3 regions of the Streptomyces polygonati genome follow, and region 1 is predicted to be linked to each of the others. Evidence: riboswitches for the same ligand, from Rfam matches in the RefSeq annotation. Region 1 holds a riboswitch; each other region holds the start of a gene.
The links. Region 1 has a riboswitch for S-adenosylmethionine ahead of ACFO3J_RS25330 (putative leader peptide). Riboswitches for the same ligand answer to the same signal wherever they lie in the genome.
Positions count from the first base shown of each region.

Region 1 (3,267 bases):
GAAGGCGCCGATCTCGTCCTCGGGAGGCTGTGCGCCGGGCGGATCGCCGGCCGGACCGATCCTGATGATTCCCTCGTTCATCTGCCTCCCGTCCCGGAACGGCGCGCTGCGGGGTCAGCCGGTCTTGCGGGCCACGCCGCCGTAGAAGCCGATCTCGCGGGAACGGGCGGGCGGTTGGGTGTCGGGGCGCCAGAAGGGGACCTGGGCCAGGCCGGGTTCCAGCAGTTCGAAGCCGTCGAAGAACCGCTCGATCTGGGCGTGGGAGCGCAGGTTCAAGGTGGCGGTGGCGTTTTTGTAGACCGCCTGGGCCTCGGTGCGGTCGGCGAAGTCGCCGGTGGCGTGCGAGAGCACCAGGAAGCTGCCGGCCGGCAGCGCGTCGCGCAGCGTGGCGACGACCTGCTCGGGCCGCTCCGCCTCGGTCAGGAAGTGCAGGATGGCGACGAGGAGCAGGGCGACCGGCTCGCCGAAGTCGATGACCCGGCGGACCTCGGGGTGGTCCACGATGGCCCGCGGGTCGCGCAGATCGGCGAGCACGATGCTGGTGGCGCCGGACGGGCTGAGGAGCGCGTTGGCGTAGGTGTTCACGATCGGGTCGTTGTCGACGTAGGCGATGCGTACGTCCGGCGCCACTTCCTGGGCTATCTCGTGCACGTTCGGCGAGGTGGGCAGCCCGGTGCCGACGTCGAGGATCTGCCGGACGCCGCTGCCGATCACATACCGGACCGCGCGCTGCAGGAAGGCGCGGTTGGCCCGCACACCGATCCGCACCTCGGGCGCGGCGAAGGCGAGCTGGTTGCCGGCCTCGCGGTCGACCTCGTAATTGTCCTTGCCGCCCAGCAGGTAGTCGTAGATCCGCGCGGGATGCGGCCTGCTGGTATCGATCTCCTCGGCGCGGAAGCCGTTCTGCGTCACGCTGCGCTCCTCTCGACTGCCGCCGCGGCGCCCCCCACCTGCGACTGGCTGGCAACAGTTTCCCACATCAACTTCGCTGCCCGGCCACGTAGTTCCCTCCTCCTTCCGGCCGCCCTCCCCGCGTGCCACCGGTCCGCCCGCCCACCCGTCGGGGGCCGTTCACCGCTGGTGAAGCCGCCGTCACCGAACGCCCGTCGGAATGCAGGGCATTGCCCAAAGCTCACTGAGCGGTTAGCGTGAATCCTGGTTATGAGCGTCAGCCTCAAGCCCTGGCCGGCTGACCAGCGACCCCCCGACGCGGTGGGGTGCTCCAGGTGACAACCCGGCGGGACGGACACGTCCCGCAAGCGCGAGGCCCGCTGGGGCCCGGGGATGGCGAGGTGATCCGCATGCAGGTACGACGCTCCGGCAACGGCGGCACGTCAGGTCCGCGCGGGTTCGCCCAGCTCATGGTGGCCCGGCGCCACGTCGACCTGCTCCGGGTGAGCAGCGCACTGTGTCCGGGGATATCCCCGGTCTGTTGACCGTGCCCGCGCCGTAACCGGCGCCGAGTTACCGCACGTCTCCCGTCGTCCGGCCACGCCCCCACCCCGCACGTCACCACGCCGCCGTCCACGGCGCGGTGCCGCGCTCCCATGGGACGGAAAGCACACCGCCATGAGCAGCCCTGACATCTCCGCGCGCACCTCCACCGCGCCGGAACCACCGCCCCCGACGCCCGAGGGGCCCCCACCGGCTGCCCCCGGCCGCCCCAGCGACGAGCAACTGCTGGCCGCGAAGCTGGTCCGGCTGCGCCACCCCGGCCAGTGGGTCTCCGCCCTCGCCGTGCTGGTGCTCCTCGCGATGCTGGTCAACACGGTGCTGACCAACAAGCGGTTCCAGTGGGGCACCGTCGGCGACTACTTCCTGAACGGGTCGATCGTGCACGGGCTGGAGCTGACGCTCTGGCTCACCGCCGCGGTGATGGCCACCGGCTATCTGCTCGGGATCGGCGTCGCCGCGATGCGGCTGTCGCGCAACCCGGTCCTCAGTTCGCTGAGCTTCGCCTTCGTCTGGCTGCTCCGCTCCGTCCCGCCGCTGGTGCAGCTGCTCTTCTGGTACGAACTCGCCTCGCTGTACCCCCAGTTGTCGCTCGGCATCCCGTTCGGGCACGCCTTCGTCACGGTGCGGACCGCGCATCTGTTCAGCGGCATCCTCGCCGCGTACGTCGGACTCAGCCTGGATGTCGCGGCCTTCTCCTCGGAGATCGTCCGGGGCGGCATCCTGTCCGTCGACCACGGCCAGACCGAGGCCGCCCAGGCGCTCGGCCTCGGCAGCGTGCGGATCTTCCGCAAGATCGTGCTGCCGCAGGCGATGCCGGCCATCGTGCCGGCCTCGGGCAATCTGCTGATCGGGATGCTCAAGGCGACCTCGATCGTCAGCGTCATCGCGGTGCAGGACCTGCTCTACTCCTCGCAGCTGATCTACAACCAGAACTACCTGATCATCCCGCTGCTGCTGGTGGCGACACTCTGGTACATCATCCTCACCACACTGCTGTCCATCGGGCAGTTCTTCGTCGAGCGCTACTACGCCCGGGGGACCAACCGCGGCGGCGGCAAGGGCTTCTGGCAGCTCTTCCGGGGCAATGTGCCGCTGCTCGGCCGGACCGGCAAGGAACTGGCGGGGCTGTCATGACCGAGGAGACCACCGAGCCCCTGGTACGGATCAGGGGACTGCGCAAGAGCTTCGGCACGCACCTGGTGCTGGACGGTGTCGATCTCGACATCCGCCTCGGCGAGGTCACCGTCCTGCTCGGCCCCTCCGGATCGGGCAAGTCCACCCTGCTGCGCACCATCAACCACCTGGAGCGGCCGGACGCCGGCTTCGTCCAGGTGGGCGGCGGGATCATCGGTTACCGCTACCGGAACGGCCGGCTGCACGAACTGGGGAACCGCGCCATCACCCGGCAGCGCGCCCGGGTCGGCATGGTCTTCCAGCAGTTCAACCTCTTCCCGCACCTCACCGTCCTGGACAACATCGTCGAGGCGCCGATCGCGGTGCACGGCGTGCCGCGCAAACAGGCCGCCGCCAGGGCCCGCGAACTGCTGGAGCGGGTCGGCCTGGCCGGCCGGGAGGGCTCCTACCCCCGGCAGCTGTCCGGCGGCCAGCAGCAGCGCGTCGCCATCGCCCGCGCGCTGGCGATGGAACCGGAACTGCTGCTGTTCGACGAGCCCACCAGCGCACTCGACCCGGAGCTGGTCGGTGAGGTCCTCGCGGTGATGAAGGATCTCGCCGACAGCGGGATGACCATGATCGTGGTCACTCATGAGATCGGCTTCGCCCGCGAGGTCGCCGACACCATGGTCTTCCTGG
Region 1 is NZ_JBHSBB010000018.1:9,209-12,475, reverse strand. It holds gene ACFO3J_RS25340 (hypothetical protein) at 1-81, opposite strand, end outside; gene ACFO3J_RS25335 (SAM-dependent methyltransferase) at 115-912, opposite strand; SAM riboswitch class IV at 1,158-1,268, shown strand; gene ACFO3J_RS25330 (putative leader peptide) at 1,302-1,436, shown strand; gene ACFO3J_RS25325 (amino acid ABC transporter permease) at 1,570-2,589, shown strand; gene ACFO3J_RS25320 (amino acid ABC transporter ATP-binding protein) at 2,586-3,267, shown strand, end outside.

Region 2 (3,267 bases), on a different contig from region 1:
GGAGAGGCGGTGCTGGGCGGTGTGGTAGATCGTCGCGGCCATCCGGCCCAGCGCCTGGCCGTCCTGGTGGCGGTGGTGCCGCTCTCCCACGTCGACCTGGGCCATCGCGTCCAGGCCGACCAGATCCAGCGCGTCCACCAGCATGCCCAGCTCCACGCCGTAGCCGACCGGGAAGGGCAGCTGCTCCAGCAGCGAGCGGCGGGCCGCGTACTCCCCGCCCAGCGGCTGGACGAAGCCGGCCAGCCGCGGCCAGTGCAGATTCAGCAGCGGGCGCGCGACCAGCTCGGTGACCCGGCCGCCCCCGGCCGCCACCACCTCGCCGCCGGTCTCCAGCGGCCGGTCGTACATCGCCTTGACCAGGCCGATCGCGGGATCGGTGAGCAGCGGCCCGACGATGCCCGACACGAACCGGGTGTCGAACTCCCGCAGGTCCGCGTCGATGAAGCAGACGATCTCACCGCTGGTGACCAGCAGTGACCGCCACAGCACCTCACCCTTGCCGGCCACGGCCGGCAGCCGCGGCAGGATCGCGTCCCGCCGCACCACCCGCGCGCCGGCCTGCGCGGCCACCTGGGCCGTACGGTCGTCGGAGGCGGAGTCGACCACCACCAGCTCGTCCACCAGCGGGACCTCCGGCGTCATCAGGTCGCGCCGGATCGCGGCGACGATCGCGCCGACCGTCGCCTCCTCGTTCAGCGCGGGCAGCACCACGCTGATCGTGCCCCACTGACCCGCCGCGCGTTTGGCGGCCAGCAGCAGATCAAGAGGCCGGTCGTCCGCCGACCACGACCGGTGCGCCAGCCAGCGCTCCACTTCATCGAGCACGTGCGCTTCTCCCTGCCGGAGTGAAACCCGGTTGTGATGCCCGGTTGCGGTGCCCGGTGCGACTCCGTCCGACCCATCTCGCGGTACGGACGCGACGCTCGGACACGACACTTCTCAGTTACAGTCTTGAGCAACACGTACGGTCCTCGCATCCCGGGGCCGCCGTACAAGAACGACAAATGCCCGGATCACCGCGTCCGGTGCCATACCGCTCATCCAGAGGGGCAGAGGGAACGGCCCGTTGAAGCCCCGGCAACCCTCCCGCCGACCGCGAGGTCACACGGTGGGGAAGGTGCCAATTCCGTCTCGTGGCGACGTACGCCACGGGGAAGATGAGGAGAAAGGGCCTCGCCGACATGGCTGTGCAAACCGTCGCCAGCACCTACGACACCCCCTCCACCCCGCGCCCCTTCGGGCCGGCCGCGGCGCTGTCCTGCCGGGAATGCGGCACCCGCTTCCCGCTCAGCCCGATCTTCGCCTGCCAGGAATGTTTCGGCCCGCTCGAAGTGGCCTACGACCTGCCGCTGGGCGACCCCGAGGGCCTGCGCCGCCGGATCGAGGCCGGCCCTACCAGCATCTGGCGGTACGCGCCACTGCTCCCGGTGCCCGCCGACCTCGCCGACCGGCCCAATCTCAACCCGGGCTGGACCAAACTCGTCAAGGCCGACAATCTCGCCCGCGAACTGGGCATCACCGGCGGCCTGTACGTCAAGGACGACTCCGGCAACCCGACGCACTCCTTCAAGGACCGGGTCGTCGCGATCGCCCTGGAGGCCGCCCGCACCTTCGGCCTGACCACGCTGTCCTGCTCCTCCACCGGCAATCTGGCCGGCGCGGTGGGCGCCGCGGCGGCCCGCGCGGGGCTGCGCTCGTGCGTGTTCATCCCGCACGACCTGGAGGCCGGCAAGGTCGTCATGGCCGCGGTCTACGGCGGCCAACTGGTCGGCATCGAGGGCTCGTACGACGATGTGAACCGCTTCTGCTCGGAGCTGATCGGCGACCCGATCGGCGAGGGCTGGGGCTTCGTCAACGTCAACCTCCGCCCGTACTACGGCGAGGGCTCCAAGACCCTGGCCTACGAGATCGCCGAGCAGCTCGGCTGGCGGCTGCCGGACAACCTGGTCATCCCGATCGCCTCCGGCTCCCAGCTCACCAAGATCGACAAGGGCCTGCAGGAGCTGATCAAGCTCGGCCTGGTCGAGGACAAGCCCTACAAGATCTACGGCGCCCAGGCCGAGGGCTGCTCACCGGTGTCGGCGGCCTTCAAGGCCGGCCGGGACGTGGTCCGGCCGGTGAAGCCGGACACCATCGCCAAGTCGCTGGCGATCGGCAACCCGGCCGACGGGCCGTACGTCCTGGACATCACCCGGCGCACCGGCGGCGCGATCGAGGATGTCGACGACGCGCAGATCGTGGACGCGATCAAGCTGCTGGCCCGGACCGAGGGCATCTTCGGCGAGACGGCCGGCGGGGTGACCGTGGGCGTGCTGAGGAAGCTGATCGAGACCGGGCAGCTGGACCCGGCCGCCGAGACCGTCGTGCTGAACACCGGCGACGGACTGAAGACCCTGGACGCGGTGGCTCCGACCACCGGACCCACCGCCGTCATCCGCCCCACCGTTGCCGCGTTCCGAGAGGCTGGCCTCGCATGACCGCATCCGTTCGAATCCCGACCATTCTCCGTACCTACACCGGCGGCCAGGCGGAAGTGCCGGCCGAGGGCGCGACGCTGGCCGAGGTCATCACCTCGCTGGAGAGCAATCACTCCGGTATTTCGGCGCGTGTTCTCGACGACAGCGGAAAGCTCCGCCGTTTCGTGAACGTTTATGTCAACGACGACGATGTGCGTTTTTCCGAAGGGCTGGACACCGCGGTGCCGGACGGCGCCAGTGTCTCGATCATTCCCGCGGTCGCGGGCGGCTGAAACGGAACCGCCGCGTTTCTGTATGAAGCTCTGACGCGGATCTTTGGCGGACGTTGTCCGATCTTGCGCCCCGCTCACCCGCTGTGGTGGGCGGGGCGTCGCCGTGCCGGGGTGGCGCGGGGAGATAGTTGAAATGTTGTACAGTTGCCGGGGGCAAGTGAGTTGGGGCCGGCGCGGCCAGGTGCGGCGATTTATCGCCAAATTCACATGCGAATTTTCTGATTGGTCGGGTTTGTCCGGCCCGAGATGCCCCGTCTTATCGTTTTTTCCTGGGTTATTTCCGATGAGTCAGCCCCAGAATTCTCGTCCGATTGACCTGTTGCACTGGGCATCCGTGCAGATACATTCAGCCGCGGTCGACGCGTTCCGGCGCACACCTCCCAGGGCTCCCACCCGTCCACGGTAAGGGTCGCTCCGGAGGGTGAGGTCTGACCCGGGCCCGCGGAGTGCGGGGCTGCGATAGGGCCAGTAATAGGGGAGTTAGGAATGGCTCAGGGCACCGTCAAGTGGTTCAACGC
Region 2 is NZ_JBHSBB010000013.1:206,484-209,750, forward strand. It holds gene ACFO3J_RS19125 (glucosyl-3-phosphoglycerate synthase) at 1-825, opposite strand, end outside; SAM riboswitch class I at 1,035-1,164, shown strand; gene thrC (threonine synthase) at 1,182-2,477, shown strand; gene ACFO3J_RS19135 (MoaD/ThiS family protein) at 2,474-2,749, shown strand; gene ACFO3J_RS19140 (cold-shock protein) at 3,236-3,267, shown strand, end outside.
Region 2: linked by a shared signal. The riboswitch ahead of thrC (threonine synthase) and the one ahead of ACFO3J_RS25330 (putative leader peptide) in region 1 are both predicted to bind S-adenosylmethionine.

Region 3 (3,267 bases), on a different contig from region 1:
ATCACCGCGATCGTGCTCATCAAGACGTCTGTCGACCGGATCCCGGAGATCGCGGAGTCCATCGCCGCGCTCGACAACGTCAGCGAGGTCTACTCGGTGACCGGCAACTACGATCTCGTCGCGCTGGTCCGGGTGGGCCGGCACGACGATCTGGCGGACATCATCCCGGGGCGCATCAGCAAGATCCCGGGGGTGCAGGTCACCGATACGCACGTCGCTTTCCGGACGTATTCGCAGCACGACCTGGAGGCGGCGTTCGCCATCGGGCTGGACGCGTAACGCCGGACGGGCCGAAGCCCGGTCGACCTCGACTTGTCGAGCCCGTCCGGCGATTGAGGACGGGACGTCAGCGCGCCCCCGGACACCTGTCAGTCGCGGGCCGGGACGCAGCGGCCGTTCTCAGTGCGGTAGTTCCAGCGGGCGCCGTCCTGGACGAGCGTGGTGACGGCCGCGAGGAAGCGGGCGATGTGCTCGTCGGGGGTGCCGGCGCCGAAGCTGACCCGGATCGCGTTGAGGGACCGCTCGCCCGGGGCCGCGTCGGGGGCGCCGCATTCGCCGGGCTCGTCGGGCTCGCTGTCCAGCAGCGTACGGACCAGCGGGTGGGCGCAGAAGAGGCCGTCGCGGACGCCGATGCCGTACTCGGCGGAGAGCGCCGCCGCGAAGTGGGAGCTGTTCCAGCCCTGGACGACGAAGGACAGGACGCCGACCCGGGCCGAGTCGGCGCCGAAGAGGGACAGCACCCGGACCTCGGGCAGCGCCGCCAGCCCCTCGCGCAGCTCGGCCAGCAACTGCCGCTCGCGGGCGACGAGTCGGTCGAAGCCGGCCTCGGACAGGGCGCGGCAGGCCGAGGCGATGGCGTAGGCGCCGATGACGTTGGGCGATCCCGCCTCGTGCCGGGCGGCGACCGCTTCGTGCCACACCACGTCGAGGCCGCCGTCGGCCGTGCGGGTCACCTTGCGGGTGGCGCCGCCGCCGGCCAGATACGGTTCGGCCTCGCGCAGCCAGTCCGGGCGGCCGGCCAGCACTCCGGCGCCGAAGGGCGCGTAGAGCTTGTGGCCGGAGAAGGCCACCCAGTCGACGTCGAGCGCGGCGATGTCCACCGCGTGGTGCGGGACGAGTTGGGCCGCGTCCAGCACGATCCGGGCGCCGTGCCGGTGGGCGGCGGCGGCCAGCTTGCGCACCGGCCAGATCTCCCCGGTGACATTGGACGCCCCGGTGACGCACACCAGCTTCGGGCCCTTGGGCGCGCCGTGCAGGGCCACGTCGAGCTGGGCGACGGCCTGCTCGGGGGTGCGGGGGGCGGGCAGCCAGGTGACCCGGGCGTCCTCACCGCGGGCCCAGGGCAGCAGGGAGGCGTGGTGCTCGGTCTCGAAGACGAAGATCTGGGTGCCGGCCGGCAGCGCGGCGGCCAGCAGATTGAGCGAATCGGTGGTGGAGCGGGTGAAGATGACTTCGTCGTCGGGTCGACAGCCGAGGAATTCGGCGACGGTCGCCCGGCTCTGCTCGAACAGGTCGGTGGACAGCTGCGACAGATAGCCGGCGCCGCGGTGCACGCTGCCGTAGTACGGGGCGTAGGCGGCCACGTCGTCCCACACCCGCTGGAGGGCGGGCGCGCTGGCGGCGTAGTCCAGGGCCGCGTATGTCACCTCGCCGCCGGTGACCAGCGGGACGCTCACGTCCCGTCCCAGTACCGGCAGCGGCGTACGGACCTCGCGGTCGGCGGCGGTGGCAGGGCTGAACACGGTCATGACAGAGCTCCCCAAGTCCGGCTTGCTGCGAGCCTTGCTTGCTCACAGCCTGGTCCTCACCCGGGGCACCCCACCTCGGACGGAGGGTTGCCGGACAGCGAGCCGGGGCCTTAACGCTGTCACTCGTGACCTGAAAGGGATTCTGCCATATGCCGCTGAACGCGCAAGGCGCCGTCCAGCAATCGGACGGCGCCTGCCTTTCGGCCTGGTGACGGGGAGCGCGGGGGTGGCGGCGGTCAGGCGTGGCTGGCCCTGGCCCAGCGGTCCAGGACGGCGGCGGCGGCGCCCGAGTCGATGGACCGCGCGGCCTCCAGCAGACCGGCGGAGATCCGCTCTTCGAGCGTCCCCTCGCCGGGGGACAGCGCCACCAGCGCGGCGGCCGAGTTGAGCAGCACCGCGTCCCGTACCGGACCCTGCTCACCGGCCAGCAGCCGCCGGGCCACATCGGCGTTGTGGGCGGCGTCACCGCCGCGCAGCGCCGCCACCGGCACCAGGTCGAGGCCCACATCGCGCGGGTCGAAGGACGTCGGCTCGACCTTGCCGTCGCGCACCACCCATACGTGGGAGGTGGCGGTGGTGGTCAGCTCGTCCAGGCCGTCGTCGCCGCGGAACACCAGCGCGGAGGAGCCGCGTTCGGCGAGCACGCCGGCCATGATCGGTGCCATCCGCAGGTCGGCCACTCCGGTGGCCTGGGCGCGGACCCGGGCCGGGTTGGTCAGCGGGCCGAGGAAGTTGAAGGTGGTGGCCACTCCCAACTCGGCGCGGGCGGTGGCCACATGGCGCAGCGCCGGGTGGAACTTCACCGCGAAGCAGAAGGTGATGCCGGCCTCGGCGGCCACTTCCACGACGCGCTGCGGGGTCAGTTCCAGATTGACGCCGAGCTTCTCCAGTACGTCGGAGGCGCCGCTGGCCGAGGAGGCGGCCCGGTTGCCGTGCTTGACGACCTTGGCACCGGTTCCGGCCACCACTATCGCGGCCATGGTGGAGATGTTGACGGTCCTGGCGAGGTCGCCGCCGGTGCCGACGATGTCGACGGTGCGGCCGGGCACCTCGATGAGGTTGGCGTGCTCGTACATCGTCCGGACCATGCCGGCGACCTCTTCGACGGTCTCGCCCTTGGCCCGCAGCGCGATCGCGAACCCGGCGATCTGCACGTCGGAGGCTTCGCCGCGCATGATCCGGTCCATCGCCCAGGCGGTGTCGTCCCCGCTCAGGTCGCGGCCGGCCAGCAGCGAGGTCAGTACGTCGGGCCAGGACCGCGGACTCATGCTGGTGCCTCCGGCGGGGTTCACGTCGCTCATGGTCACGCTCCTGGAAAGGGGTCGCCCTCTGGCAGGATCCAGCCTATCGGCGTCCCGCCTGCGCTCGCGGCCCCTGTCGCGCGGTTCCCCGCGCCCCTGTTGGATGCCGCCGACGGCACGATCGAGCCCCAAAGGGGCGCGGGGAACCGCGCGCGCAACCACGACGGCCGCGGCGGACGGAGAAACGCCCCGGGCCGGGACCGGCACCCCGTGGAGGG
Region 3 is NZ_JBHSBB010000003.1:63,892-67,158, reverse strand. It holds gene ACFO3J_RS02285 (Lrp/AsnC family transcriptional regulator) at 1-279, shown strand, start outside; gene ACFO3J_RS02290 (rhomboid family intramembrane serine protease) at 1-1, shown strand, start outside; gene ACFO3J_RS02280 (aminotransferase class V-fold PLP-dependent enzyme) at 369-1,748, opposite strand; SAM riboswitch class IV at 1,762-1,879, opposite strand; gene trpD (anthranilate phosphoribosyltransferase) at 1,985-3,049, opposite strand.
Region 3: linked by a shared signal. The riboswitch ahead of ACFO3J_RS02280 (aminotransferase class V-fold PLP-dependent enzyme) and the one ahead of ACFO3J_RS25330 (putative leader peptide) in region 1 are both predicted to bind S-adenosylmethionine.